DNA from 4 places in the Microbispora sp. CSR-4 genome. Region 4 is predicted to be linked to each of the others. Evidence: riboswitches for the same ligand, from Rfam matches in the RefSeq annotation. Region 4 holds a riboswitch; each other region holds the start of a gene.
The links. A riboswitch is a leader RNA that binds a small molecule or an ion and turns the genes downstream of it on or off. The one in region 4 is predicted to bind cyclic di-AMP.
Positions count from the first base shown of each region.

Region 1: it holds a riboswitch for cyclic di-AMP, as region 4 does, so the genes downstream of both, FLV34_RS06935 (C40 family peptidase) here and FLV34_RS32300 (CHAP domain-containing protein) in region 4, are expected to answer to the same signal.
Region 2: it holds a riboswitch for cyclic di-AMP, as region 4 does, so the genes downstream of both, FLV34_RS37735 (CHAP domain-containing protein) here and FLV34_RS32300 (CHAP domain-containing protein) in region 4, are expected to answer to the same signal.
Region 3: it holds a riboswitch for cyclic di-AMP, as region 4 does, so the genes downstream of both, FLV34_RS02180 (C40 family peptidase) here and FLV34_RS32300 (CHAP domain-containing protein) in region 4, are expected to answer to the same signal.

Region 1 is NZ_VJVX01000005.1:24,508-31,889, forward strand. It holds gene FLV34_RS06915 (VOC family protein) at 1-14, opposite strand, end outside; gene FLV34_RS06920 (YafY family protein) at 108-1,079, shown strand; gene FLV34_RS06925 (alpha/beta fold hydrolase) at 1,115-1,864, opposite strand; gene FLV34_RS06930 (MarR family winged helix-turn-helix transcriptional regulator) at 1,960-2,289, shown strand; gene FLV34_RS06935 (C40 family peptidase) at 2,356-2,805, opposite strand; cyclic di-AMP (ydaO/yuaA leader) riboswitch at 3,000-3,158, opposite strand; gene FLV34_RS06940 (hypothetical protein) at 3,564-4,655, opposite strand; gene FLV34_RS06945 (hypothetical protein) at 4,730-5,641, opposite strand; gene FLV34_RS06950 (FAD-dependent monooxygenase) at 5,693-6,901, opposite strand; gene FLV34_RS06955 (TetR/AcrR family transcriptional regulator) at 6,986-7,382, shown strand, end outside.
Region 2 is NZ_VJVX01000099.1:2,428-9,809, reverse strand. It holds gene FLV34_RS40985 (hypothetical protein) at 1-44, shown strand, start outside; gene FLV34_RS37740 (DUF222 domain-containing protein) at 23-2,614, shown strand; cyclic di-AMP (ydaO/yuaA leader) riboswitch at 3,097-3,239, shown strand; gene FLV34_RS37735 (CHAP domain-containing protein) at 3,471-4,184, shown strand; gene FLV34_RS37730 (DUF305 domain-containing protein) at 4,510-5,145, opposite strand; gene FLV34_RS37725 (hypothetical protein) at 5,296-5,955, opposite strand; gene FLV34_RS37720 (SRPBCC domain-containing protein) at 6,299-7,093, shown strand; gene FLV34_RS37715 (PHB depolymerase family esterase) at 7,154-7,382, opposite strand, start outside.
Region 3 is NZ_VJVX01000001.1:461,368-468,749, reverse strand. It holds gene FLV34_RS02190 (NYN domain-containing protein) at 1-1,146, shown strand, start outside; gene FLV34_RS02185 (C40 family peptidase) at 1,296-2,258, shown strand; cyclic di-AMP (ydaO/yuaA leader) riboswitch at 2,572-2,726, shown strand; gene FLV34_RS02180 (C40 family peptidase) at 2,798-3,418, shown strand; gene FLV34_RS02175 (hypothetical protein) at 3,523-4,431, shown strand; gene FLV34_RS02170 (glycosyltransferase family 4 protein) at 4,525-5,634, shown strand; gene FLV34_RS02165 (SAM-dependent methyltransferase) at 5,773-6,606, opposite strand; gene FLV34_RS02160 (long-chain fatty acid--CoA ligase) at 6,913-7,382, opposite strand, start outside.
Region 4 is NZ_VJVX01000059.1:10,716-18,097, forward strand. It holds gene FLV34_RS32275 (helix-turn-helix transcriptional regulator) at 1-13, shown strand, start outside; gene FLV34_RS32280 (VOC family protein) at 19-429, shown strand; gene FLV34_RS32285 (excinuclease ABC subunit UvrA) at 568-2,958, shown strand; gene FLV34_RS32290 (SDR family NAD(P)-dependent oxidoreductase) at 3,259-4,020, opposite strand; gene FLV34_RS32295 (helix-turn-helix transcriptional regulator) at 4,113-4,460, opposite strand; gene FLV34_RS32300 (CHAP domain-containing protein) at 4,609-5,283, opposite strand; cyclic di-AMP (ydaO/yuaA leader) riboswitch at 5,298-5,431, opposite strand; gene FLV34_RS32305 (SDR family oxidoreductase) at 5,754-6,653, opposite strand; gene FLV34_RS32310 (TetR/AcrR family transcriptional regulator) at 6,780-7,352, shown strand.

The sequences.
Region 1 (7,382 bases), on a different contig from region 4:
GACACGAAGTCCATGGTGATCTCCCTGGTTCCCGGGTTGTTCGTCCCGGGAACACTAGGGCGGATACCGGACAGAAACCGCCCAGTATTGTCACTAGATTGTGTGACGTGGCCCGACCGACTCATCGCGTTCTCACGCTGCTGGAGCTCCTGCAGTCGGGCGGCACGCGGACGATGGCCGAGCTCGCCGACCGGCTCGGCGTCGACGAGCGCACCGTGCGGCGATATGTGGACCACCTGATCGACCTCGATGTGCCCGTCGAGTCGGTGCGCGGCCGATACGGCGGCTATCGCCTCGCCCCCGGATATCGCATGCCCCCGCTCATGCTGAGCGACGACGAGGCGCTCGCCGTGCTGCTCGGCCTGGTCGCCGGTCGCCGCGCGGGGCTGACGACGGCGGCGGGCACGGCGAGCGAGACGGCGGCGGCCAAGATCCGGCGCGTTCTGCCCGAGCGGCTCGCCTGCAGGCTCGACACCGTGCTCGAATCCCTCGCCTTCACGGCCCCGCCCGGCGAGTCCGCCGTTCCCGAGACCGCCGTGTTGCTCTGCGTCGCCGACGCGGTGCGCCATCACCGGCCGATCTCGATCAGGTATACCGCCGCCGATGGTCGGCGCAGCGAGCGCACGCTGCATCCGTACGGGCTCGTCGCCCATTCGGGCCGGTGGTACGTCACGGGCGCGGATCCGGAGATCGGCGAGGACCGGACCTTCCGGCTGGACCGCATCGCGGACGCGAGGACGCTGCCCGGCTCGTTCGAGCCGCCCGCCGGGTTCGATCCGGCGCAGCACGTCCTGGCCGGATTCGCCACGGCTCGATATCGGTACGACGTGGTGCTGCGGATCCAGGGGACGGTCGAGCAGATCCGCGCCCGGCTTCCCGCCGCCGTCGCGACCCTGGCGGATTCCGGGGACGAGGGCTGGCTCCGCGTCGAGGTGCGCGCGGAGCGGCTCGACTGGCTGCCTCCGGTGCTCGCCTCACTCGACCGGCCGTTCGTCATCGAGCGGCCGGACGAGCTGCGCGACCGTGTCGCGGCGCTCGCGGACCGGCTCGCGGCTTCCGCCCGCAGGACCGCAGAGTGACTGCGGGCGGGTGACGGCGGGCGGGTGACTGCGGGCTAAGCGCTGGTCGCCGGCGAACCGGCCGCGTGCAGATGGCGGTCGATCGCGGCGAAGGTGGCCGCCGGCTGTTCGATGTGCGGCAGGTGACCGGCCTCCGGGATCACCTCCAGCCGGCCGTTGGCGAAGGCGCCGGCGTAGGCGGCTCCGTAGGCGGGGGTGACGATCCGGTCGCTCTCCCCCCACACCAGGAGCGCGGGCACGTCGACGTGCCGCAACCGGCGGAGCAGTTTGGGATCGTGCATGTAGGGGTCGCCCGCCAGCGTGCGCATGGTGGCCATGTCGGCCGCCCGGGCTGCGAGCTGGTCGGCGGGGACGCCGGCCGGGTCGACGTAGAAGCGCTGCGAGTCGTGCCAGGCGTATTCGGCCACGCCGCGCGCGTCCAGGGCGAAGAAGTCGCGGATCGGCTCGCCGGGGACGTCCACGCCCACGGCGTCGACCAGCACCAGCCCGGTGATGATCCCCGCCGTGTCGCGTACGGCCATCTCGGCGGCGGTCCAGCCGCCGAGGGAGGAGCCGGCGACGAGAACGTCGCGCAACCCCAGGCGATGCAGGCAGTGCAGGTAGGCGAGGGCGAGGTCGTCGATGCCGGTGAGCCACGGGGGACGGTCGGTGCCGTCCCAGCCGGGATGCACGGGCGTCAGGGTGTGTGCCGTCCGGGAGAGGTGCCCGGCGAGCCCGGCGATCGTGGCGGGGCCGCCGCCGCCGTGCAGGATCAGGGCCGGTCTGCCGGTGCCGGCCTCCGACATGGTGAGGGACAGGTCGCGATCTGCAACAACTCGGGCGGGCGGTCAAACAGGTCCAATATCGGCAGCACCGGGCCCTGGAGAGCGGGCTGTCGGCGATCGGCGCGACGCTCGCCCAGTGGGACGCCCTCCGGGCGATCAGCCGTACCCCCGGGGCGTCGGCCCGGGAGCTGGCCGCGGCGACGTTCCAGACCGAGCAGGCCTTCGGCACCCTCGCCGGGCGGCTCGTGGCCCAGGGATGGATCGAACGCAGGCCCGGGCACGGCAGGCGCATCGAGCACCATCTCACCCCTTCCGGCGAGCGGGTCCTGGAAGCCGGGCGCAAGGTCGCCGACGAGGTGCTCGCCAGGTGCTACACCGCCCTGCCGGACGCGGACCGCGCGACCCTGCTGGCCCTGCTCCGGCGCCTCGTCGTGGAGGACGCGTAGCCTCCGGCCACGCCCTCGGCGGAGATGCGCTGCGCGGCGGCGCGTCTCCACCGAGGGCGTCCCGGGTCAGACGCCGGGGCGTACGGCGGTGAGGAAGCTGCCCCTCCAATAGGCGTTGAGCCTGTCGACACTGACCACCGCGCCGCTGTGGGGGGCGCTGATCACCTTCCTGTGCCCGAGATACATGCCCACGTGGCCGCCGCCACTGGTGAAGATGAGGTCGCCGGGCTTGAGGTGCGACAGCGAGACCCTCTTCTTGGCGTGCCTGAGCATCGCCCACGTCGTACGCGGGAGCTTGACGCCGGCCTTGCGCCAGGCGAACTGGACCAGCCCGGAGCAGTCGAACGCTCCTGGGCCCGTGGCGCCCCACACGTACGGGTCGCCGAGCTGCTTCTTCGCCACCTTGATGGCGCGCTCGGCCTTCTCCTGCTGGAGAGCCGCCTTGGTGAGCTTCCTCGTGGCGGAGTTCTCGGCCACGGGCGCGGGATGCAGGGGGGTGGTCGTTGTGGGGGGCACGGGCGGGATGACCGCCGAGGTGAGGGCGGGGGCGGGGGCGGGGGCCGGGGGTGGGGATGTCACCGTCGCGGACGCGGCGGCTGCGGGGAGTGCGCTCAATGCTCCGGCCGACGCGGTGAGCGCCGCGCTACCGATCGTGACGCAGGCGATGCGGAGCAGAGTGGTGGAGTTGGTGGACAGGAGGATCTCTCCCTTTGGTCTTCCGCTTGCGCCTACCGGGTTAGCTGACGGATTCGGGCAGGGAAGATCGCCCTACGGCGCCGGCGCGCCGATTCACCCCAGACCTTCGTCGAAGGTCGATTGGTTCCCCGGCTCCGAGCCTCCTAGCGGCTCGGATTCGGCATCACCGGCGCCCAGGGGGGCGGAGAGGCGGGGCGACGGCGACTGTGGATGGTCGAACCCGGCGGGGCCGGGTTCGTAACGACGAGGTCACGTGGATCCCGCCGATGGGCAAGGAAACTACCAAGAGCCCCATATCTCCGCAAAGAGCATCAAAAGGATAAGAAGCGCATAAAAGGGATCAACTGCGCGAAGTTGCAGGTCAGAGTGCATCTGCGGAAGAGATGTGGCGCTGGTCACACTCGTCCCATGGCGGGCCTGACCTGCGGAGGAAGGCGAGTAAGCCCTGGCGGCGGCGTACATCCTGACCCTGGAGGCCTTCGGCCCCTCGGCTGCCCGCCTGTGGTCCGGGGGGCGTTGATCGTCGCTTGCGCCGCCCGGCTGCCGCCCTGCACGAGCGGGCGTGACCTGCCGGATGGCTAGTTCGTACGCCAGAAGGCGCCGTTGGCGGAGGGGTCGTCGGGGTCGCCCTGCGGCGCGGTGAACCCGGCGCCCCACAGCGTCGTCGTCCCGGGCCTGCGCGCGATCGAGAACAGGGCGGCGTCGGTGCCGGCCTTCCGGGGGATCGGGGTGCTCCGCCACGTCGAACCCGTGACATGCCACAGGGTGGAGTTCCAGTCGCTCTGCACGATCCACACGCCGCCCGCGCCGTCGGGCTCCACCTCCGTGTACGGCTGGGCGTTGACGGCGCCGACCGAGGCGGTCCACGAGCGGCCGTTCCAGTGCATGACCAGGGGGCGGTCGTAGATCTTGTCGTCGCCCTGGTCGTCGGCGCCCTCCCAGCTCACGCCGCCGACGGCCCACACGTTGCGGGGGCCGAGGACGGCGATGTCGGTGAGCACCGCGGCGGCGTCGCGAGCGGGCAGTTTGATCGCGGGGGTGGGCACCAGCGCCCAGGACTTCCCGTTCCACCGCATGATCGCGGGACGGGTGCCCTTGGCCCCCGCCGCCCAGACGTCACCGGCCTTGTACGCGTCGACGGCGGCGGCGTGGGCCGGCAGCGGGACGCTCCGCCACGACGACCCGTTCCAGTGCCTGGCCGAGGCCGAGGAGTCGGCGACCGCCCAGACGTCCTTCGCGCCCGTGCCGTCGGCGTCCGTCGTGGAGAAGCCGCTGCCGAGCGAGAAGGTGGTCCATGTCCGGCCGTTCCACCGGCTCGCCTTCCCCGGGCCGAAGACCCACACGTTCTTGTCCGAGCCGGCGGTCACGGCCGTCAGCTCGTACGACGGGCTGCCGGGGAGCACCTTCCACGATCGGCCGTCGAACCGCTCGACCAGGCCCCGCCGCGTGCCGTTCACGACCCGGTGGCCGGCCGCCCACACCGACCCGTTGCCGAGGACCGTCACGTCGTCGAGCACGTCGTCCCCGGGCAGGGTGTTCACCTTGGCCAGCCGCCACGTGGGCGCGGTCTCCCCGGCCTGGCCGCCCTGGTGGGCCGCTCCCGAGGCCGCCGCGGCCGGCAGGAACGCCAGCCCGATCGCCGATATGCCCGAGACGAGTACGGTGCGCACGATGCTTCCCCTTCCGCTCACCAGTACGACGTTTGACCGAGGGGAGTCGTTCACACGTCGCGGAAGGGCCGGAGTCACTTCTTCTCCGTCCACGGCTCGTACGCGTCGTCACCGGGGAGCACCCAGATCTTCGCGTCGGGCCTGACCAGGCTCCGCACCCGCGTCACCACGCCGGTCGTCTTCGAGACCCGGTAGACCGTCACTCCGGTTTCGGTCTTCGACCGGACGACCAGGTGTCCCGCCTTGTCGAAGTCGAGGTCGTCGATCCGCCGCCCGCGCGGGAGCCGTACGGTCACGGTGCGGCTCGCCTTGCCGGTGCGCAGGTCGACCAGGCGCAGCGTGCGCGACTTCGGCCACGAGCCGACCGGCTCCGCCGCCGTGACGTGGTCGTTCGCCAGGGCCGTCGCCCACAGCCGCGTCTTCGACCGCAGGCGGGTGCGCAGCCCCCGGTCGAACACCGTCATCCGGCCGTCTTCCCCTTGCATCAGCAGCCGCGCGCCGTCCGGGCTGAATCCCGCGAAGTTCCAGGTGTCCGTCTTTCCGGGCAGCGGCAGGCTCCTGCCCTTCCGCAGGTCCAGCAGGGCTCCCAGGCCCGGTGCCGAGGTCTTGGTGACCACGAAACCGCCGTCGTACGACACCGACGGCCATTCTTCGCCGGTCGTGGCCACGGTTAGGTCGCGGATCACATGTTCCCTGCCGTGCAGGGTCCGCTCGGCGAACCGGCCGTCCGACTTGCGGAAGTAGAAGAAGCGCCGGCCGTCCCCGCTGACCAGGAACGCGGCCCGCGCCCCCGGGTTGACCGCGTCGGGGGGCGCCACGGCGAGCGCTTCCGGCACCTTCACCACGTGTCCGTCGGTCAGCACCAGTTCCCAGGTGTGCGTCCACCTGGCGTACGCGATCGTGACCGGAGTGGCGGCCGTCGCGGGCTGCCCGCCCAGCGCAACGGCGGCCAGGACGAGTGTCGCGAGAACCGTGCGCAGTCTCATGTGGGGTGAGATGCCGGACAACCCGGAAATGTTGCCGGTGCGTGCGGGTGGCTACGCGGCCTGGGCCCGGTAGTCCCTGATCGTGATCGCGGTCGCGGCCTTGCGGATCGGCTCGGTGACCCGCTCGATCATGCGGTTCCTGCCCGGCAGGTGCGGCATCAGCCGCAGCATCAGCATCTGGAACCGGATCTGCGCCGCGGACTTCAGCACCATGCCCCTGAGGTTGCCCTCGGCGAGCTTCTGGTTCTCCTCCACGAAGTGCCGCAGCTCGCGCTCGTACGCGGTGAAGGCGGCGGCGTGGTCTCCCGCGGCCTCGGCGAGGCAGCCCGCGAGAACGTAGGCGCCGACCAGGGCCAGGCTGGTGCCCTGACCGGACGCGGGCGAGGCCGAGTAGGCCGCGTCGCCGACGAGTGTCACCCGGCCCGACGACCAGTGGTCCATGCGCACCTGGCTGATCGAGTCGAGATAGAAGTCGGGCGCGTCCTCCATGGCGTCGAGGAGGCGCGGAACCTCCCAGCCCTGGCCGGAGAAGAGGCCGGCGAGCAGCTTCTTCTGCTGGGCGGGGTCGCGCCGGTCGTACTCCAGCGGCGGCGAGGAGAACAGGAACATCGCCTTGGCGTCGTCGGCGCGCGCCGTGCTGTACATCCCGGTGCTCCTGCCCGGCGCCGGATGCATCATCTCCGTGCGGTCCAGGCCGAGGTGGTTCGGCACCGTGAAGATCGAGATGTAGTGCCCGAGGTCGTGGACGAACCGCGACTCCTCGCCGAAGGCCAGCGCGCGCACGTTCGAGTGCAGGCCGTCGGCCCCCACCACCACGTCGAACGTGCGAGGAGCGCCGTTCGCGAAGGTGACGTGCACTCCTTCGGGGGTCTCCCGCAGGGCGGTGATGGAGTCGTCGAAGACGTACTCGACGCCGTCTCCGGCCGCCGCGTGCAGGAGCCGGGTGAGGTCGCCGCGCATGATCTCGACGTCGTCGCCCTCGCGGCCGCCGAACAACTGCGCGCTCATCGTGCCGATCTGCCGGCCCCGGGCGTCGACGAAACGCGCGACCCGCATGTCCGTGCTGTGCCGCCGCACCTCGTCGAGCAGGCCCATGCGGGAGACGACGTCGAGCGCCGCTCCCCGGACGTCGATCTTGTAGCCGCCGTCCCGCAGGGAGGGGGCGCGCTCGACGACGGTCACCGCGAAGCCGTGCTCGCGGAGCCAGTACGCCAGCGTCAGCCCGGCGACGCTTCCACCGGAGATCAGGATGTTCGTCATGCCAGGAACTGTACAAGCGTCTTAATCATCCGTCTAGCACGATTGTCCAAGACATTTGTGTTAACCGTAGGCTAGGCTCTGAGCATGGGAAACCGGGAAGATCTGCTCGCGGGCGCCAAGCGGTGCCTGATGGAGAAGGGATACTCCGGCACCACCGCGCGTGACATCGCGGCGGCCGCCGGCACGAGCCTCGCCGCCATCGGCTATCACTTCAGATCGACGAAGGCCCTGCTCGACGCGGCCCTCATCGAGGCGATGGAGGAGTGGGGAAAGGAGATCGAGCAGACCCTCGCCGCGGACGCGTCACTCGGCGGCTCGCCCGCGCAGCGGTTCGAGGCGACCTGGACGCGGATCATCGAGTCGTTCGCCGCGATGCGGCCGCTGTGGGCCATCCAGTTCGAGCTCATCGCCCAGATGGACCGGCAGCCGGAGCTGCGCGAGGCGTTCGCCGCGGCCAACCGGCAGGCGAAGCTGGGCCTGG
Region 2 (7,382 bases), on a different contig from region 4:
GGTGGTGGGGTCGGTTCGTGAGGTGGCCCAAGAGCTGGCGCTGACCCCGCTTCCCGATGACGTGGATGTGTGCCTGGCCGAGGCGGAGGAGTTGCTGTTCGCCCGGGATCGGATCACCTGCGCGCTGGCCGATCGGGTGGGGCGGGTGCATCGTGCGGGGCAGGCCAGGCAGCATGGGCATGCCTCCACCCGGTGCTGGTTGCGCACCAGAGGGGGGATGACGGTGGGCGGTGCGGGCCGCCTGCTCACGTTGGGGGCGGAACTGCCGCGCCTCCCCGTCGTGCGGGAGAAGTTCGCTGCGGGTGAGTTGGCGGCGGGGGTGGTGGAGGCCATCTGCGCCGCTGTGGCCGGACTATCGGATGAGCAGGCCACCTTGGCGGAGCCGATCTTGGTGGACCTGGCCAGTAAAGCGGGGGCGGCGGAGGTCGCCAAGGCCGGCCGCCATCTGCGGGCGGTGCTGGACCCCGATGGGGATGAGCGGGATGAGCGGGCTGATTACGGGCGGCGGTTCCTGCGGGTCCGCCCGGGCAAGGGCGGCGGCGTGGAAGGGGAGTTCTACCTGCCGCGTGAGGCCGGTGCCCGGTTGATGGCGTTGTTGCAGGCGTATGCCAAGCTGAGGGCGCAGGGGGATGACCGCCCGCTGACGGTACGTCAGGCGGACGCGCTGATCGCCCTGCTGGAGCAGAAGATCGTCACCGAGCTCCTCGTCGTGGTCAGCGCCGATTCCCTCCCCACCGACCCCGAAACCACCGACCCCACCGACGACAACCCACACCCCGCCGACGACACCAGCGACCCGGCCACCCAAGACACCGACCCGGCCACCCAAGACACCGCCGACCCTGCCGCCGACGACGACGTCAGCGACCACTTCGCAGACCTCGGCGACAGCGCCCCCAGCGACTACGCCCCCGACACCACCGGAACCACTGACGAGCCGAGCCAGGCCGACGACACCACCGACCACGTCGAAAACGCGCGGGATGCCGGGGGCTTCGGGGAAGGCCGGGAGGACACGGGCGATCCGACGCCCGGCGAGGCCGACGACCTCGACATCCCGGAGGAGTTCGACACTGCCGAGACCGAGGCGGATGCCGGTGCCGGGAGCGCCGACACCACTGCCGCCCCTGCGCCCGCCGACGCCGACGACGCCGTTTCCGGCGCGATGGCCGACCCCGATGCTTCGGGTGGCACCGATACCCCTGACGGCCCGGACGGGCTCGACATCGCCGAGGCTGCCCCTGCCACCGACCCTGCCGCTGGCTCTGGCGACGCCGCGATCGGACCTCGCGATGAGGAGCCTTGTGACTGGGGAGCCGGTGAGCGCGGGGCCGGTGAGCGGCGGCCCGGCGAGTGCGAGCCGCGCGACACCGCAAGCACCGCCGCTGCTGAGGGCGACCACACCGCGAACGCCGGCTCCGCCGAGGACGACGACACCGTGAGTACCAGCTCTGCCGGGAGCGACGAGACCGCGCCCGCCAAGGGCGATGGGTGGGATCGCGGCGCGGCCCGGTCTGGAGCAACCCATGTCCGGCGGGGTGTGTCAGCATGGCCTGCTCATGGTGGCGGGCATTGGCACACAGCCCCTTCGCACGCTGCCCCTTCGCACGCTGCCCCTTCGGACACAGCACCTTCGGACATAGCGTCTTCGGGCGCGACGGCTTCGGTCGCGACGGCTTCGGATGCGCCGCCATCGCAGGCGGCGCACTCGCAGGCAGCGCCTACGGAGGTGGCGCCTTCGGAGGCGGCGTGGCCGGACCCTCCGCCCGAGGACGCCTCCGCACGTCACACCCACGCCGGGCCTGGGCCTGCGGGGGACTGCCGGCATGGCCACAGCACGTGCCGGTGCGACGGCCAGGGCGCGTGCCGGTGCTGCGGCGAGGCGCGGTGCTCGCGTGCGACGCAGGCGTCGGGGACATCGGGACCGTCGGGAGCGACGCCCGGCGGGCCCGGACCGGAGCGGGAGACACCACCCGGATGGGCATCGGAAACGGCACCGGGAGCCGGGCGAGCGACACCGGAGACGGCGCAGGAGGCATCGCAAGGAGCCGCACAGGGGGCATCGCGGGGGGCGGCGCAAGGTGGGTCACCGGGATCTCCGGGTGCGTCGGCGGGCGCGATGCCCGGGGCGTTCTTGGGTGCGTCGTTGGGAGCGTCGGCAGGCACGCTGCTGGGGGCGTCGTTGGGGATGGCACCGGGGACAGCGCCGGGGTTGTTGCTGGCGACCGGGCAGGTGCTGCCCGTCTCCAGCGTGCATCGGCTCGCCCGGACCTCGACTCTGGTGCGGATCGTCATGAACGCCGAGGGACAGGTGCTGGACATGGGGCGCAAGGTCCGTCTGGCGACTCCTGCCCAGCGGCGGGCCATCTTCGCCCGGTACGCCACGTGCTGGATCGACGGCTGCCCGCTGCCGGCGACCATGTGCCAGATCGACCACGCCGACAACTGGAGCACCGGCGGGCTCACGGACCTGAAGCTGCTGGGCCCGGCGTGCCAGTTCCACAACCGCGACCGCTACCAGCACCCCGAGCGCTACACCCGCCGCAACGTAGGCGAAGACCGCTGGGCCTTCACCTACCACCGCCTCGGACGAGCCCGACGACTACACGAGTAAGGCGGGAGGCAGGCGGTGGAGGACCCACAGGCCGGCCCGGGCGACGCACGGACCGGCCCCGGAGGCTGCGGGCGTGAGGCGTGAGGCGGGAGCGTGGGCGATGCGCAGGGCAGGCCCAGGCTGACGCGCGGACAGACCCGGCGACTACGCGAGCGAGGGGAGCGCCAAGACAGCCGGAAGCCCTCGACCGCGTCGGCACTCGGCCCAGCAGACCCCGCGCCGGCAGACACGCGCGAGCAGGCCCGCGCTGGCAGAGCCGCGCCGGCAGACCCCGCGCCGGCAGACCCGCGCTGGCAGAGCCGCGCCGTACGGCGTGGTGTGGCGCATCTCACCGCGGGCGGCCCGCGACCGTGAGGACCTGCGGAAGCAGGGAACGGCGACAGCCGGGATGATCCCCTTTACAGGCCATTTGGCCGTGTCTTACTTGTTATCTACTAAGCTTCCCGTGTGTCTCGCCGGTGAGCGGTCCTCAACCCGAGGACGACCGGCGACCGCCGAATCCCGGAAGTCATCGATCCCGGGAACCGGGGACCCACGTCTCTTGGGGTGAATCCGGACCATCCGGTAGGGCTACTCCTGGCCCGAACCCGTCAGCTAACCCGGTAGGCGGCCAAGGAGAGGAGAGCGTGGAGTGTCGGCTCCACCTGCCCACCCGGTCCGCGTCGTGTCGCCGGACCACCTGCCCGCCCTGGAACGTCTCCAGGCTTCCGGGGTGATGGCGCGCCCGTGACGGGCTGCCACATCTCCCGTTTCTGATTCCGCCCCGCCGTGGCGTGTCCCCGGACGGTCATGCCGTCATGCCGCACGCCCGCGGGCCGGTTCGTCATGTCTCGAAGCGCGCCATGAGGAGCCCCCGATTTCCACCGATCCGATAGCTCGACAGCTGCTCGACGCCGTACGCCCCGAGCTGGGCTACCGCGAACGAGCCGGGAAACACACCAAGTTCGGCGAGTGGTACGCCGAAAACGTCGCCAAGGACCCCGACTTCAAGGCCGCCCCGTGGTGCGACATGTTCGTCTCCTGGGCGGCCGACCGGGCCGGGGTGCAGGACCATGTCGGCGAGTTCGCGCTGACCACGCGGCACGCCAAGTGGTTCGAGAAGCACCACGCCTGGAGCGACAAGCCCGAGCCGGGCGCCGTGGTCTTCTTCGCCTGGTCAGGGTCCAAGAAGATCCGCGACATCGACCACGTCGGCATCGTCGAGAAGGTCGTCGGCCGGAAGGTCCACACGATCGAGGGCAACGTCGACGGCGTGTGGCTGAAGCGCAAGGTCCGCGACACGAGCACGATCGTCGGGTACGGCCTGCCGCGCAAGGTCAAGGTGACGCCGAAGACGCCGGTGACGATCCAGCCCATGGCGGCCGTGAACGCGAGCGTCCAGAGCGCCGCTGCGCCCGCCACCAGGAACATGGCGGCCACGCAGGGGAAGCCGCTCGACATCGTGTGCTCGCCGGGCGACGCCGTCCTGTCGGCCGGTCTGCTGTTCGCGGTGGTCTCCACCGCCGTGACCGGGATACGGGTCAAGACCGCGGCGGCGTCGTCCGACGGACGGCACCGCAAGCGCGGGTGACCTCCCCCTTCCGGATCTCCCGCCGCTCATAGGGACTCCAGCCCGGGCCTTGGGACCTCCGGCCCGGCCCTGGCGATCTCCGGCCCGGCCCTGGCGATCTCCGGCCCGATCAGGGGAACCTCCGGCCGGTCCGAAACGGCCAGGGCTTCGAACGCCATACTCGACGGCGCCACGCTCGTCGGCGACGTGTTCGACGGCGACGTGTTCGACGGCGACGTGTTCGACGGCGACGTGCTCGCCGCTTCCGCCGTGGCGACTGCCACGGCGAGCACGGCGCCGGTCCGGGCCGTCACGGTGCCCTGACCCGGCATGCTGACCCGGCAGGTCAACCAGGCAGGCCGCTCAGCATGCTCTTCATCTCCTTGATCTCGGCCGACTGGCTGGAGATGATCGACTCCGCCAGCCTACGCGCCGGCTCGTAGCTTCCGCCGCTCAGCTCGTCGCGCGCCATGGTGACGGCGCCTTCGTGGTGCCGGATCATCATCGTGAGGAAGGCCCGGTCGAAGTCCCGTCCGGACAGCCCTTCGAGACGCCGCATGTCCTCGGGGGACATCATCCCGGGCATGGCGTGATGCGTCGGCGCCGGGCTCTCCCCGGGCACCTGTTCGCCCCAGGTCGTGAGCCAGCCGCTCATCGTCCGGATCTCGGGAGCCTGCGCGGCCTCGATCCGCCGGGCGAGCCGCGCGACCCGGGCGTCCGCCGCCCGGTCTTCGGCCAGTCGCCCCATCTCCACCGCCTGCTGATGATGGGGGATCATCATCCGGGCGAACATGACGTCCTGGTCGTTGTGGTCGGCCGTCGTTGTCGGCGGCGTTGTCGGCGGCGGCGTCGGGTCGCTGGGCGCGGTGGGCACACCGGGTGAGGAAGGCGTCGCGGCCGAGGCGGCGGTGCCGTACGCGCCGCCCGTGCCGGCCAGCAGACCGGCTGTCAGCAGGGCGACCGGCAGGACACGTCCGTTCATCGGCCAACACCTCCGTACGTCCCGGCGGCTGGTCGAGGACCGGCGCCGCCCCGCCCGCGGTGCCGGCGGCGGCGCCACCCCCGGTGCGCCGTCGCCGCACGAACCGTGTGGCGAACCTGGTCCTCCTGTCGTACCCGTGGAACGTTCCCGTCAGCCGTTGAACGTGATCCTGAACCGGTAGTTGTCGCCGTAGGTCGAGCCGCGGATGGTGAACGCCGCGCTCCCCGAGCTCACCCGGCCCGAGACCGTGGCCCCGGCGTTGACGGCGTAGAGGAAACGAGACGTGCCGAGATCGCGGCAGGGGACGATGGTCTTCTCGCCGTAGAAATGGTTGAACGTGGCCCCTTCGGCGCGGTGGCTGTCGACCAGCTTGCCGGACCAGGAGGTGCCCGATCGGCTGGTGACCCAGTAGCCCAGCAGGAGTTTCGGGTCGCGTACGTTACCGCCGAGATCGCGGGCCGACGCGGTGACAACGTGGGCGGAGCCGAACTGGAAGGATCCGAGCGCTCCGATGTCGCCCACATAGAACTCCCAGTAGAAGGGGTTGCGTTCGACCCTGCCCGCGGCGGACTTGCGTGGACCGGTGACGAATTTCGCGGCCGCCTTGTATCGGCTGGTGCCGACGAACCGGTGCTCGCCCCAGAGGGGACCTCCGCAGTAGTCGTAGACGTCGACCACCACGGTGGCGGTGCCACGATAGATCCGCAGGGCGGACTGTGCGCCGGCCGCCGGGCCGGACGGGACCACCGCCCCGAGGACCGCGGTCACCGAGACCGCTGCCGCCGCTAATCGGAATTTCCGTGTCTTCATGAGAAATCCCCTCCTTGTCGTGCCGTCGATCCGGAACTCCTCCACGGGCCGGCGGGAACCTCACCGTAAAAGACCGCCGTGGTCTTACCAATGACGTGTGCATACACGGTTGGTAACGCCTTGTGTCGATCCGAAAGTGGCGGCGACATAAATGACGGAGGAGAGTAATGACGGACTGATTCCGGGGCGCGACATACATATCGACCACCGGTCTGTTGCCCTATTCACCCCCATTTGTGGAGCGTTGCGCTCCTGTCCCTGATCATCGGGCGAGGTTGACATGCAGCCGTACAGCTGCCTATCGTTCATGCAGCCAAAGGGCTGCATGTCCGGGATGGGGAAGATGGACGAAGTGTTCAAGGCGCTGGCCGACGCCAGCCGCCGCAGGTTGCTGGACAGCCTGAACGCCCGCAACGGCCAGACGCTGCGCGAACTGTGCGCGGGGCTGGACATGGCGCGGCAGTCGGTCAGCAAGCACCTGGCGGTGCTGGAGGCGGCGAACCTCGTGACCACGGTGTGGCGTGGCCGGGAGAAGCTGCACTACCTCAACGCCGTGCCCATCAACGCCATCGCGGACCGCTGGATGAGCAGGTTCGACCGCGAGCGGGCCCGTGCTCTCGCCGATCTCAAGAACGCATTGGAGCAGGAGCCGATGAGCAACCCCGAGTTCGTCTACACCACCTACATCAAGACCACGCCCGAGCGGCTGTGGCAGGCACTCACCGACCCCGGCTTCACTCGGCGCTACTGGGGACTGTCCTTCGACACCGACTGGCAGACGGGGGCGCCGATGACCTGGCACCAGGGCGGTGTGGCGATCACCGATCCCGAGCAGGTGGTCGTCGAGTCCGACCCCGGCCGCAGGCTCTCCTACACCTGGCACTCCCTCACCCCCGAGTGGGCCGAGGCGGTCGGCCTGGGGGAGGACGTGCTCGCCAAGCTGAAGGGGGAGCGCAGGTCGCGGGTGACGTTCGAGATCGAGCAGATGGGGGAGACGGTCAAGCTGACGGTCGTCCACGACGGCTTCGAACCCGGCAGCACCCTGCGCGAGATGGTCGCCGGGGGCTGGCCCCAGGTGCTGTCCGCGCTCAAGACCCTGCTGGAGACGGGTGAGCCCCTGCCGGCCGTGAGCGTGTGACGCGTGGGCCGCGCCCCGGGCCCCGGCCTATCGGGGAGCGGGGCCCGGGGCGCGGCAGGTTCAGCACTGGCCGTCGGCGAGCACCCAGTAGTCCGGGCCGGTCTGGCGCAGCGCGTGCGTGGTGAAGGTGTTCCACAGGCCCATCGCGTCGTTCGACCCCTTGGCATAGGTGTAGCCGCCCGACTGGTACGCCCGCCCGGCGGTGGTGTGGGCGTAGTTGCTGGCCCGTACGCACGTGCCCGGCGGCGTGGCACTCGGCGAAGGGCTCGGCGAAGGGCTCGGCGAAGGG
Region 3 (7,382 bases), on a different contig from region 4:
CCGATCGCGGCCCAGCTGGAAAACGACAAGGAGTTCCGCGAGCGGGTGGCCGAGGCGGTGGAGACCGCCTGGCCCGAGCTGGTGGGGAGCCTGGCCGAGGGCACGGTGCCCCCGGCGGCCGAGCCGGTGCTGGTCGCGGCGGCGGCCTACCTGACCCGCCCGCCCGGCTGGCCGGACCTGGTCGAGCAGGCGCGGACCGACCTTGAGCAGGCCGCCGCCGCGGGCACCCAGCGGGAGCAGGCGGAGACGCGGCTGCGCGAGCAGCTCGCGGCGCAGCGTGCCTCCGCCAAGGAGGAGATCGACCGGGTGCGCGAGCAGCTCAAGGCCGCCCGCGCGGAGAACTCCGACCTGCGGCGCAAGCTGCACGACGCCCGCGAGCGGGTCAAGGCCGCCGAGACCAGGGCGGCCGAGCTGGAGGCCGAGACGGCCGAGGCGCGTGCCAGGGCCGCGAGCGCCAACGGCGCGGCCGAGACCGAGCTGCGCCGGCTCAAGGAGCGCCTGGCGGACGCCGAGCGCCAGCTCGAGGCCAGCCGCAGGGCCGCCCGCGAGGGCCGCAGCATCGAGGACGCCCGGGTGCGGGTGCTGCTTGACGCGCTCCAGGACGCCGCCTCCGGGCTGCGCAAGGAGCTCGGCCTGCCCACGACGATCAGCAGGCCGGCCGACTACGTGAACGCGGTGGTGCCCGGCGAGCCGGGCGTGACGGCCGTGCCCGCGCGGGCGCTGGCCAACGACGACCCGCAGCTTCTCGACCAGCTCCTGGCCATCCCTCACCTGCATCTGATCGTCGACGGTTACAACGTGACCAAGACCGGTTATCCGTCGCTGACCCTCGCCGACCAGCGGGCCCGGCTGCTGACCGGGCTCGGCGGGCTCGCCGTGCAGACGCGGGCGGAGGTGACGTGCGTGTTCGACGGCGCCGAGCTGAACGGGCCCGTCCAGGTGTCCGCGCCGCGCGGGGTGCGGGTGATGTTCAGCGCGCCCGGGGAGATCGCCGACGACCTCATCCGCACGCTGGTGCGGGCGGAGCCGCCGGGGCGGGCCATCGCGGTCGTCTCCTCCGACCGGGAGGTGGCCGAGTCGGTGCGCCGCATGGGCGCCCGGCCGGTGCCCTCGATCCTGCTGCTGCGCCGTCTCGGCCGCGGTTGACGCGTCCCGCGCACGCCCCGGACCTGCGACGTCACAGTAGGTGACGACTGCCGCGAATACCTGCGAATAGGTTGAAGCTTCAAGATCGCCTAGATAGAGTCGCGCCGCAGGTTTCGTCGATCAAAGAGGTTTATCCTCAAGGGGGCTCAGTGCGAGGGCGTGTGCCGGTGGCCGCCGGTCTGGCCGCCGTGGTCCTGCTCACTCCGATGACGGGCGCGCAGGCGGATCCGAAGCCCACTGTCGCGCAGGTGAAAGCGAAGCTGAGCAAGCTCAACGCGCAGGCCGACCAGCTCGTGGACCGTTATAACGCGGCCAACGAGAAGTGGAAGAAGGCCCGGCAGAAGTACCTCACGATCAACGAGGACTACAAGAAGCAGAACGCCCGGGTCGAGGAGTTACGCTCCGGGCTGGTCTCGATGGCCGTCAGCAGCTACCAGGTCGGCGACATGGGGTCGTGGGGCGGCGTCTTCTACAGCTCCAACCCCGACGCCATGCTCAGCGGCCTCGCCACGCTCAACCACATGTCGGCCGAGCGGGCCGGGCGGCTCAAGGCGTACGAGGGCGCCATCAAGGACCTCAAGAACCGCCGCAACCAGAGCAAGCAGGTCTACAAGGAGGCCGCCGACGTCAAGGACGAGCTGGCGGACGAGAAGGAGAAGGTCGACAAGCTCGTCCGGGAGCAGATGAAGCTGCTGCGCTCGCTCGGGACGTTCAACCCCGGCAACCCCAACAGCGCCGGCGTCGTCTACAACGGGCCGGCGTCCGGCAACGCGCTGGCCGCCCTCCAGTTCGCCTACAAGCAGATCGGCAAGCCCTACCGCTACGGGGGCACCGGACCGGGCGCCTGGGACTGCTCCGGGCTCGTGCAGGCCGCGTGGGCGGCGGCGGGCGTCCGGCTGCCCCGGACGAGCTACGAGCAGTGGGCCTGGGGCGCGAGCCGCCGGGTCTCGCTCGACGACCTCCAGCCGGGCGACCTGCTCTGGCACGCCGGATACGGGCACGTCGGCATCTACGCCGGCGACGGGAAGGTCGTTCATGCCCCGCAGACCGGCGATGTTGTGAAAGTCGTCACACTCGCCGAGTATCACGCGATCGGAGCCGTGCGCCCCTGACGGTCCCGCCGTCTCCGTGACGATCTGTGACTGACGCGGCAAATGTGACCCCATCGGCGCTTGTTGTGCAAATTGTGGGCAGGGTCACATTTGGCGCATTCGCGGTGTGGGTAAGCTGCGATTTCTTCTCCGCGGCCTTCGTTATGCGACCTTTATCCGGCTGGAGCGCTTTGCCGAACGCCGCGAGTCCTGGGTAGCTTCTGGGCCGCGGCGAGCACGCCTCGCCGCCGTGCGTCCCGGTCCGGCCGGCCGGTCGCAGTCATCCAGCGGCATCGGCGTCCTTCATCACCCTCCCCCGTGGGATCCCCCCGACGCCGATGGCCAGCCGAGTCCGTGCAGTCAGGAGGCACGGAGCCGGGGAACCACCGACCTTCACGCGAAGGTCCGGGGTGAATCGGCGCATCGCGCGCCGTAGGGCGACTTCCCCGCCCGAACCCGTCAGCTAACCCGGTAGGCGTGAGCGGAAGACCCGAGGAGAGATCCTGTCTACCACCCCCAGTCTGTCCCGTCTTGCCCGAATTGCCGTTAGTGGTGCCGCGTTGACGGCATCCGTAGGTGTCGCTGGAGCACATCCGGCGGCGGCAGCCGGCACGGCGGCCGACCCGGCGGCCGACCCGGCGACGGTCACGGTCGTCACGACGGCCACGGCGACGAAGACGGCCACCAAGACGGCCACGAAGACGGCCACGAAGACGGGCGCCGAGGAGAGCGCGAAGACCGCCGCCCGCAACGCCGCCGCGAAGAAGCGGACCAAGAGGCACACCGCCAAGCGGAAGATCAGCAGGGCCTCGCTCCAGCGGGCCAGGGCCCGGCGCGCGGTGAAGGCCGCCGAGAAGCAGATCGGCGACCCCTACCGCTACGGAGCCACGGGACCGGGCGCGTTCGACTGCTCGGGCCTGGTCCAGTACGCCTGGCGCAAGGCCGGCGTACGGCTGCCGCGCACGACGTGGTCCATCCGCAGCGCGGTCAGGAAGAAGGTGTCCTGGGGGCACTTCGAGCCCGGTGACCTCATCTTCACCAGCGGCGGCGGCCACGTCGGCATGTACGTCGGGCACAACAGGATGATCCACGCCCCGCACAGCGGCACGCGGGTCAGGATCGACAAGCTGGACGCCTACCGGAGGAGCACCTTCGTGGGTGCCGTCCGGCCGGGCGTCTGACGGGCACCGGTCACCAAGCCCCCTCGACCGGCGCCGTCCTTACGGCCCCGTCCACCTCGCCGAGGTGGGCGGGGCCGTGACATGCGCTGGCTACCATGCACGGCGTGACTGTCACGAGCGGCGTGCCCGCGTGCGCGCCGGGCGTGCGTGCCGGAGCCGGCCGGAGCCGGCCCGGACCCGCCGGGGCCACTCCCCGCCGGATCGCGGCCGTGGCCGTCGCGCTGGCCGCGCTGCTGGCCGGGCCCGCCGCCGCGGCGCCGCCCGACCCGCTGCGCGCCCTGCGGCTCGACGCCCGCGCCGCCGTACGCGAGCATCCCGGCATGTGGACCGGCGCCTCGGTCGCCCGCGGCGAGCGCGCCGTCGTCGTCGGGTCGCCCCGGCCGCTGGTCGCCGAGATCGCCGCGCTGGCCGGCCGCGCGGGCAGTACGGTCACGAGGGTCTGGGGCGGGCTCGGCGGCGCGGTGGTCCTGGTGCCGCGCACCGAGGAGCAGGCCGCCGTGCTGGCCGCGCCGGCGAAGGTGGACGGCCTGGCGGCCGTCGCCACCGGCGACCGGGTGATCGTGCAGCCGGCCGCGTTCGCCCGCCTGTCCGCGACCGGCCGCCTGGTCGTCATGACCCACGAGCTGACGCACGTCGCGACCGCCGGCCGCCGCACGGTGCCGATGTGGCTCATGGAGGGCTTCGCCGACTACGTGGGCTACCTGGACAGCGGGCTGCCGGTCCGTACGGTCGCCGCCGAGCTGGCCGCCGACGTCGCGGCCGGGAGGGCGGCGCTCGGCGGCCTGCCGGGGCCCGCCGACTTCGCCGCCAGGCCCGCCCAGGCGTACGAGGAGGCGTGGCTCGCCTGCCGCTACATCGCGGCCCGGTTCGGCGAGCCGAGGCTGGTCGCCCTCTATCGCGCCGCGCTGCGCGAGGAGATCGGCGCCGCCCTGCGGGAGGAGCTCGGGCTGACCGCCGGCGACCTGACCCGCGCCTGGCGGTCGTGGTCGCGCGAGCAGCTCGCCCGGACCTGATCGTCCGACCGCGACGACCCGGCCGGGACTGCGACAATGCGTTCTCGGGCGGCGCGGGGGGACCGCGTGATCACGCCGGCAGCGGGGGTGAGGATGACGAAGCGGACGCTGATCGTCACGAACGACTTCCCGCCCAGACCGGGCGGCATCCAGGCGTTCGTGCACGGCCTCGCCGTGCGCAGGCCGCCCGGCTCCGTGGTCGTGTACGCCCCGCGCTGGAAGGGGTGTGAGGAGTTCGACGCCCGCCAGCCGTACGAGGTGGTCCGGCATCCCTCCTCGCTGATGCTGCCGACCCGCGCGGTGGCGCGACGGGCGGCGGCGCTGGTGGAGGACGGCGCGACCGTCGTCTTCGGCGCGGCGGCGCCGCTGGGGCTGCTGGCTCCCGGCCTGCGCGCCGCGGGCGCGGGCCGCATCGTCATGCTCACCCACGGGCACGAGGCGTCGTGGGCCCGCCTGCCGGGCGCGCGCGCCCTGCTGCGCCGCATCGGGGCGGGGGCCGACATCGTGACCTATCTCGGCGAGTACACCCGCCGCCGGATCGCCCGGGTCGTGCCCGCCTCCCGGCTCGTACGGCTCGCGCCCGGCGTGGACACGACCCTCTATCGTCCGGGGGCGGGCGGCGACCGGATCCGCGCGTCCCTCGGCCTGGGCGACCGGCCGGTGGTCGTGTGCGTCTCCCGGCTGGTGCCGCGCAAGGGCCAGGACGTGCTGCTGCGGGCCTGGCCGCTCGTTCTGCGGCGGGTTCCCGGCGCGGTCCTGCTGCTGGTCGGCGGCGGCCCGCTGCGGCGGTCGCTGGAACGGACGGCGGCGGGGGCCGGCCTGCGCGGCTCGGTGGTCGTCACCGGGTCCGTGCCCTGGGCGTCCCTCCCGGCCTACTACGACGCGGGCGACGTGTTCGCCATGCCCTGCCGCAGCAGGTTCGGCGGGCTCGACGTGGAGGGCCTCGGCATCGTCTATCTGGAGGCGTCGGCCACCGGGCTGCCCGTGGTCGCGGGCTCCTCCGGGGGCGCCCCCGACGCCGTACGGCACGGCGAGACGGGCCTGGTGGTCGACGGCACGTCGCACACGGCGGTGGCCGCCGCGGTGGGCGATCTGCTGGCCGACCCCGCCCGCGCCCGCGCGATGGGCGAGCGGGGCCGGGCCTGGATCGAGGAGGAGTGGCGCTGGGACCTCGTCGCGGCCCGGTTCGCCGCGCTGCTGTGAGGCAGCCTCAGCCGGTGGGCACGGCCCGCTGTATGGCTGCCTCAGCCGGGAGCATGCCCGCTTTGTGGCTGCCTCAGCCGGGAGCACGCCCGCTGTGCGGCCGCCTCGTGGGCACGCCCGCGAGGTCGTTCCGGCCGGTCAGGGCTTGCGGCCCACGCCGCCGGCGACGCAGATGCCGCCGAGGTCGAGGGGGTAGCTCACGGGCTTCTCGGGACGCCACTCGGGCACGTGCACCACGCCGGGCTCGATCAGTTCGAGGCCGTCGAAGAACCGCACGATCTCGGGCATGTCGCGGGCGCGGCCGGTGCCCAGCATCTGCAGCAGCACCGCCTCCAGCTCGCGCATCTCCGGCGCGCAGGAGCAGAAGTGGGTGAGCTGCATGTAGCTGCCGGGTGCCAGGCGGGCCTTGTAGGTGTCCACGAGGCCGTCGGGGTCCTCCTCGTCGGCGAGGTGGTGGACCACGGCGACCAGCAGCAGGCCGATGGGGCGGGAGAAGTCGAGGAAGCCATCGACCTCGGGGTGGCCGAGGATCACCTCGGGCTCGCGCATGTCCGCGGTGATCACGCGGGTGCGCTTGTCGGTCTGCAGGATCGCCCGCGCGTGGGCCAGCACGATGGGGTCGTTGTCCACGTAGACGACCTTCGCGGCGGGATCGATCCGCTGCGCGACCGAGTGGGTGTTGTCCATCGTGGGCAGGCCCGAGCCGATGTCGAGGAACTGGTCGATGCCCTGCTCGGCCATGTACTTCACGCCGCGGAACAGCATGGCCCGGTTGTTGCGGGCGCCCTCGCCGCGGTCGGGGAAGTGCCGCATGCCCTCCGTGGCGACCGCGCGGTCCACCGCGAAGTTGTCCTTGCCGCCGAGGAACGCGTCGTACACCCGCGCGATGCTGGGCTTCGTGGTGTCGATCTCCGGGGGGAGGTAGTCGGGATCGCGGTGCGTCCAGTTCCATCTGCCGGCTCTGTCGCTCATCGCCCGCCCCTCTCCAGACAATGATCATGGATGCGCTTGGAGCATAACCAAGCGAAACGCGCTGCTGCGGGACGGCTGCGATGTTTCCGGTGGTCAACAGGGCCGGCGCGGCGTCGCCGCAGGTCGTCCGTCACCGGCGGCGAAGAAGACCCACTCCCATAGGGGGCTGATCACCGCATGTCCCCGGCCGTCCCGGTCCTCTCGCGCGACCGCGGCCCGCGCCGTCCGGAGGGTGCGCCGACGCCGATGAAACTTTCAGGAGTTCCGTCGGCGCGCCCGGCGCACCCGCGGTGTCCAGGTCGCCGCTCAGTCGCCGTACAGCTCGTCGATCTGCTTGGCGAAGTCGCGGGCCACGACGTGTCGCTTGATCGACTGCTTCGGCGTGACGTGGCCGCTCTCCTCGCTCAGCTCGATGTCGAGGATGCTGAACTTCTTGATCTGCTCGGCCTTGGAGACCATCCGGTTGGCGTCGTCCACCGCCTGCTGCACCTCGGCGATGACGGCCGGGTCGGAGCACAGCTCGGCCATGGACGCGCCGGAGCGGCTGTTGGCCTCCTTCCACTGCTCCATCGCCTCGTGGTCGAGGGTGACGATCGCCCCGATGAACGGCCTGCCGTCGCCGACGACCATGACCTGGCTGATCAGGCGGTGCGCCCGGATGGCGTCCTCAAGCGGCGCAGGGGCGACGTTCTTGCCGCCCGCGGTGACGAGGATCTCCTTCTTGCGGCCGGTGATGCTCAGGTAGCCGTGTTCGTCGAGCTGCCCGACGTCCCCGG
Region 4 (7,382 bases):
GCAGCTAGCGTGACTGTCATGGACGTCACCATTCACTCGGCCTTCCTCCCGCACGACGACCCCGACGTGGCGCTGGCCTTCTATCGCGACGTCCTCGGTTTCGAGGTCCGGGGCGACGCCGGTTACGGAGGGATGCGCTGGATCACCGTCGGCCCCGCCGGTCAGCCGGGCACGTCCATCGTCCTGTCCCCGCCGGGCGGCAATCCCGGCGTCACCGACGACGAGCGCCGCACCATCGCCGAGATGATGGCCAAGGGCACCTTCGCCATGATCACCCTGTCCACCGGGGACCTCGACGGCCTCTTCCGGCGGTTGCAGGACCAGGGCGCCGAGATCGTGCAGGAGCCGGTCGAGCAGCCGTACGGGGGGCGCGACTGCGCCATCCGCGATCCCGCCGGCAACATGATCCGGATCAACGAGCTGCGCTGAGCCGGCGGCGCCGCAGTCCCCCTGCGTCCCCTGCGTCGCCGAAAGAGCCGGGCGCACCGCTCGAAGCCGGTTGGATCGAGCCCTGCCACGCCGACGGAGACCCCCTAGGCGACCCCGCCTGACGTTTTGGAGAGCACGATGAGCATGGCCACGAGGACGGACACGCAAACCCCTGCGCCGCACGTTGCCGACACCCACGATCTGATCCGCGTCTACGGCGCGCGCGAGAACAACCTCAAGGACGTCAGCATCGAGATCCCGAAGCGCCGGCTCACGGTGTTCACCGGAGTCTCCGGCTCGGGCAAGAGCTCGCTGGTTTTCAGCACGATCGCCGCCGAGTCGCAGCGGCTGATCAACGAGACCTACTCGGCGTTCGTGCAGGGGTTCATGCCGACGCTGTCGCGTCCCGAGGTCGACGTGCTCGACGGGCTGACGACCGCGATCGTCGTCGACCAGGAGCGGATGGGCCCCAACCCCCGCTCCACGGTCGGCACGGTCACCGACGCCAACGCGATGCTGCGCATCCTGTTCAGCCGGCTCGGCCGGCCGCACATCGGCTCGCCCCAGGCGTTCTCCTTCAACGTCGCCTCGGTCACCGGAGCGGGCGCGGTCAAGTTCGAGCGCGGCGGCAAGACCGTGAAGGAACGGCGCGAGTTCTCCATCACCGGCGGCATGTGCCCGCGCTGCGAGGGCCTGGGCCGCACCTCCGACATCGACCTGTCCCAGCTCTACGACGACTCCAAGTCGCTCAACGAGGGCGCGCTCACGATCCCCGGCTACAGCGTCGACGGCTGGTACGGCCGCATCTTCAGCGGCTCCGGCTTCTTCGACCCGGACAAGCCGATCCGCGACTTCACCAGGACCGAGCTCGACGACCTGCTCTACAAGGAGCCGACCAAGATCAAGGTCGACAACATCAACCTCACCTACGAGGGCCTGATCCCGCGCATCCAGAAGTCGATGCTGTCCAAGGACAAGGAGGCGCTGCAGCCGCACGTCCGGGCGTTCGTGGAGCGGGCGGTGAAGTTCACCACCTGCCCCGAGTGCGGCGGCACCCGGCTCAGCGAGGCCGCGCGGTCGTCCAAGATCAAAGGCATCAGCATCGCCGACGCCTGCGCGATGCAGATCAGCGACCTGGCCGCCTGGATCCGCGACCTCGACGAGCCGTCGGTCGCGCCGCTGCTCGCCACGTTGCGGCAGCTTCTCGACTCGTTCGTGGAGATCGGGCTGGGCTACCTGTCCCTCGACCGGGCGTCGGGCACGCTGTCGGGCGGCGAGGCGCAGCGCGTCAAGATGATCCGCCACCTCGGCTCCTCGCTCACCGACGTCACCTACGTCTTCGACGAGCCCACGACTGGCCTGCACCCTCACGACATCCAGCGGATGAACGACCTGCTGCTGCGGCTGCGGGACAAGGGCAACACGGTGCTGGTCGTGGAGCACAAGCCGGAGATGATCGCGATCGCCGACCACGTCGTCGACCTCGGCCCCGGCGCCGGCACGGCGGGCGGCACGGTGTGCTTCGAGGGCACCGTCGAGGGGCTGCGGGCCAGCGGCACCGTCACCGGCCGCCATTTCGACGACCGGGCGGCCCTCAAGGAAACGGTGCGCACGCCCACCGGCACCCTGGAGATCCGCGGCGCGACGGCGAACAACCTGCGCGACGTCGACGTCGACATCCCGCTCGGGGTGCTCGTCGTCGTCACCGGAGTCGCCGGGTCGGGCAAGAGCTCGCTCATCCACGGGTCGGTCCCGGCCGGCGCGGGCGTGGTGTCGGTCGACCAGGGCGGCATCCGCGGCTCGCGGCGGAGCAACCCGGCGACCTACACCGGGCTGCTCGACCCGATCCGCAAGGCGTTCGCGAAGGCCAACGGCGTGAAGCCGGCGCTGTTCAGCGCCAACTCCGAGGGCGCCTGCCCCACCTGCAACGGCGCCGGCGTGATCTACACCGACCTGGCGATGATGGCCGGAGTGTCCACCACCTGCGAGGAGTGCGAGGGGAAGCGGTTCCAGGCGGCGGTGCTGGAGCACAAGCTCGGCGGGCGCGACATCAGCGAGGTGCTCGCGATGCCCGTGTCGGAGGCACAGGAGTTCTTCGGCTCCGGCGAGGCCCGCACGCCCGCCGCGCGCGCCATCCTCGACCGGCTCGCCGACGTCGGCCTCGGCTACCTCACCCTCGGCCAGCCGCTCACCACGCTGTCCGGCGGCGAACGGCAGCGGCTCAAGCTCGCCACCCACATGGCAGACAAGGGCGGCGTCTACGTCCTCGACGAGCCGACCGCCGGTCTCCACCTCGCCGACGTCGAGCAACTGCTCGGGCTGCTCGACCGGCTGGTCGACTCCGGCAAGTCGGTCATCGTGATCGAGCACCACCAGGCGGTCATGGCGCACGCCGACTGGATCATCGACCTGGGCCCCGGCGCCGGTCACGACGGCGGCCGGATCGTCTTCGAAGGCACCCCGGCCGACCTCGTCGCCGCCCGCTCCACCCTCACCGGCGAGCACCTCGCGGCCTACGTCGGCGCCTGACCTCGGCCTGTCGCGAATGCCGGTCCGGGCCCGAGGCTCGCCCAAGCTGAGCACGCGACAGCAGGCCGAACCAGTGCGCGTGCCACATGCGATCACCGTCGCCGACCTGATGGGTTCGCCATCGGAATGGCGACGGTGTACCGCAACTCTCTAAGCGCGCAGGCCCGCCGACAACCGCAGGCCCGTCGGCCGGTGGAGCTCGGACATGAGCGCGACCGCCTCATCAGCGTATTCCCCCGGGCTGTGACCTGGGTCGACGTCATCAACCTGGGGTTTGAGCCGCACTCCCTGTTCTGAGGGTCACGAAGCCGTGGAGAACTGGGCCGGTAGGCCGTCCAGCAACTGACTCAGCAGCCCGTATCCGCCATCGACCCGGATCACCTGGCCGGTGACCGTGGCGAACGCGCCGTCCACGAGCGCGGCGATCGGGCGAGCCAAATCCTGCGGCCGCAGCATCGTGCCGGTCACCGACCGGTCACCGAAGTGGCGCCGGATGCCATCGGTGAACACCTCAGCGGTGGCATCGGTACGAACCGCGCCAGGGGCGACGGCATTGACGGTGATGCCGTCCCGTATGGTCTCGCCGGCGATCTGCTGGGCGAAGGCGTTCACCGCGGCTTTGGCAGTGGACTGGGCGGCACTGCCGATGATCAGCTCGGCCGCGGTAGCGGAGACGTAGACGATCCGGCCGGACCGCCGCCGGCGCATGACCGGCAGCACCCGCCGGGTCAGGTGGTAGATGCCGGCCAGCTCATCGCTGATCTTGGCTGCGAACGCCTCCCACGGCACATGCTCCAGCGGGCCGAAAGGCGGCGCCGCGGTGTGGGCGTTGCCCACAAGCACGTCGATCCGCCCGTGCTCGGCGACCACCCGGTCCACCAGCGTGGTCACCTGGGCTTCGTCGGTCACGTCGGCCTGTACCGCCTGCGCGGCGCCGATCTGCTTGACCACCAGCTCCGCGGAGTCGGCGTCTCTCAGATAGTTGACTATCACGTGATAGCCGAGCCGGCCCAACTCGAGCGCGGTCGCGGCTCCGATTCCCCGGCCGGCTCCGCTAACCAGCGCCCAGCAGCGCTATGACCACGGCGTGACTCCTGCCGACCAGGTGATTCTGAGCCAATAATGCAGAATGCGGCGATCTGCACGCGCACGGCTTACGGACGGGCGTCGTCCCGGAGTCGGCGCTCGCGCCTGCCGCGGGCCAGTTCGGTGCCCAGGGCGTCGAGGCGCTGGTTCCAGAAGCGGCGGAAGTGGTCGAGCCAGGTGTCGACCTCGCGGAGCGGCGCCGGGTCGACGGCGTAAAGGCGCCGGGTGCCCTCGGCCCGGACCGTCGCGAAACCGCTCTCCCGCAGCACGCGCAGGTGCTGGGACACCCCGGGCTGGGAGATCCCGAACTCCTCCTGCACGATCGCGCCGATCTCCCCGGCGGGGCGCTCGCCCTCCGCGAGCAGTTCCAGGATCCGGCGGCGCACCGGATCGCCGAGGACGTCGAACGCGTGCATGCCGTCAGGCTCGCAGCTCGCGCTCGCGTAGGTCAATTCGGCAGGAGCCGTACGCTCCCGGCCGGGACGGCGAAGCGCGCCGGGATCACCGGCGCGCTTGTGGGCCGTCGTCGGAACGACGATGGATCGTCCGCCAGAAGGCCGTCCGTCAGGAGGAGGCGGACAGGTCCCCGGGGTACATCGGGTAGCCGTATCCCGCCACCTGCCAGGTGGGACGGGTGCGGGCCTCGACGGCGCCGCCGTCGCCCGTGTTGCCCTCGATGGTCTGGATCGTTCCGTCGCCGTTGTCCTTGACGACGAACCCGACGTGGTTGATGTCGTCGATGTGCTTGCTGCCGCTCCAGGCGAAGAACACCACCGCGCCCGGCTTGGGCGTGTGACCCCAGCGGCCGTGGTCGGCGAACCACTGCGCGTGCTTCACGGTGTACGCGTCGGCGCCCATCACCGGGCCGATGCCGAGCTGCTGGCCCACCCAGGACACGAACATGTCGCACCAGGGGGCGTTGAGGTAGTCGGCGAGCTTGCCGCCGTCGCGGGCGAGGGTCTCGCGGGCGCGCGGCGTGGACATGTACCACTCCTGGAACTTGGTGCCGCCGCCCTTGGCGTTCTCGCTGATCCCGATCTGGCTCCTGGCCAGCTTCAGCACGTCGGCCGAGGTGATCTTGGGCAGCCTGGCGGCGATCTCCGGCATGGACTGCGCGGTCGCCGGACCCTTCCCGGTCGCCGGGTTGTCCGCGTGCGCCGCGGGCGCCGCGATCAGCACGGCCGAGGCGAGGGCTCCGCCCGCGAGGGCAGCGCGGACCCAAGTGGTGAAGACGTGCATGGTGGGGCGTTCTCCCTTACTTCCATGCCACCTACCGGGTTAGCTGACGGGTTCGGGCTGGAAGTCGCCCTACGGCACGCATGCCGATTCACCCCAGGAGAGGTGGGTCCCCGGCTCCGCGCGGACGCGGACTCGGCGGCCGGGCGGCAGGCCGGGATGGCCGGCCGCGTCGGTCTGAGGAGGGCTTCTTGACCATTGAGATGAGCAAGTGCGCCCTGAGCTGCCTAAAAGCTAATAGACCAGGTCAGACCGGTCAAGTAACTACAAGAGGGATTTTACCCGTCAAGTCCGGTACAAAGCGGACGGCAAGGGTACGGTGAGGCGGCCCCCGATCAGCGGGACCCCGCCCCTGACGGCGATCCCGCCCTGCCCCGCCCTCCGCCGCGGGCCCGGCGCGGGGGCGCTACCCCCGCGCCGGGACCCGGAAAAATCTCCCGGCCTCGCTTGACGCGCCCTTGGTCGCGGCGTCGTCAACGGGAGATCGCGTACGCGCCCGTGTCGAGGTCGTCGACGAGGGCCGGGCCGGTGGGCGTCCACCCGAGGAGGGTGCGCGTCGCGGTGCTGGTCGCCGCGAGGTCCATGCCGAAGAAGTTGCCGATCCACCCGAAGTGGTCCGGCACGTCTCCGGGGGCGATCGAGGCGACGGGAAGGCCGAACGCGCGGCCGATCGCCTCCGCGATCACGCGGGTCGGGACGCCTTCCTCGGCGACGGCGTGCAGCCGCGCGCCCGCGGGCGCCTTCTCCAGGCCGAGTGCGACCATGCGGGCGGCGTCGCGCACGTGCACGGCGGACCAGCGGTTGGCGCCGTCGCCCGGGTAACCCGAAACGCCCTTCTCGCGGGCGATCGCGGCGAGGATCGCGATGAAGCCGTGGTCGCCGGTGCCGTGCACGGTCGGCGCGAAGCGCAGGCTCACGGTGTGCACGCCACGCTCGACGAACTCCAGCGCCAGGTTCTCGCTCCCGCCGCGGGGCGAATCGGGGCCGTGGAACGGCGACGGGTCGTCCTCGGTGGCGGGCCGGCCCGGGGCGAAACCGGCGAGTCCCGAGGCGAGCAGGAACGGACGACCGGTTCCCTCCAGCGCCTCGCCGATGGTCTGCACGGCGGCTCGTTCGGTCGCCGCCGTGCCGGCCGGGTCGGACCAGTCGTGCTTGTTCGCGAGATGGATGACGGCGTCGGCGTCCCGGGCGCCCAGGCGGATGCCGTCGAGATCGTCGAGGTCGCCGCGGCGGACCCGGGCCCCCTTGCCCTCCAGGGCGGCGGCGGACGCGTCCGACCTCGCCAGTCCGATGACCTCGTGACCGGCGGCGAGCAGCTCATCGGTCACCGCGGAGCCGATCCATCCGGAGGCTCCGGTGACGAAAACACGCATGAGGAATCTCCTTCGGCGCACCGCCGGCAGGGCGGAGCGACTTCCCGAAAAACTGATGTCTGTGACTGACGTCAGTCACAGACATCACGGTACTCCTTCGTGGCCGTCATCACTACACTTGATCGCATGACGCGTTGGGCGCCCGGGGCCGCCGAGCGGCTGCAGGAGGCCGCGCTCGAACTGTTCGCGACCCACGGGTTCGAGCAGACGACCGCCACGGACATCGCACAGTCCGTCGGCCTGACCGAGCGCACCTTCTACCGCCACTTCAGCGACAAGCGCGAGGTCCTCTTCCACAACCAGCACCTGTTCACCCAGGCGTTCCTCGCCGGTGTGGAGGCCGCGCCGCCGGACGCGTCGCCGATCGAGATCGTCGCCTGCGCCCTGCGGTCCGCGACGTCCTTCTTCCCGGACGAGCGCCGGCATCATTCGCGAACCCGGCAGTCCGTGATCGACCAGAACCCCGCGCTGCAGGAACGCGAGCGGCACAAGCTCGCCACCCTCGCCGAGGCGGTCGCGGGCGCCCTGCGCGCGCGAGGCGTGGACGAGCCCGCGGCCACCCTGGCGGCGGAGTCGGGCGTCACCGTGTTCAAGATCGCTTTCGTTCAGTGGCTCCGCGAGGACGAGCAGCGCTCCCTCGCCGCCCTCGCGGAGGACATGCTGCGCGAACTGCTGGCCCTGACCCGCGACCAGGCCTGAGCGACCCGCGGGGTCACGGCGCGCACGGCC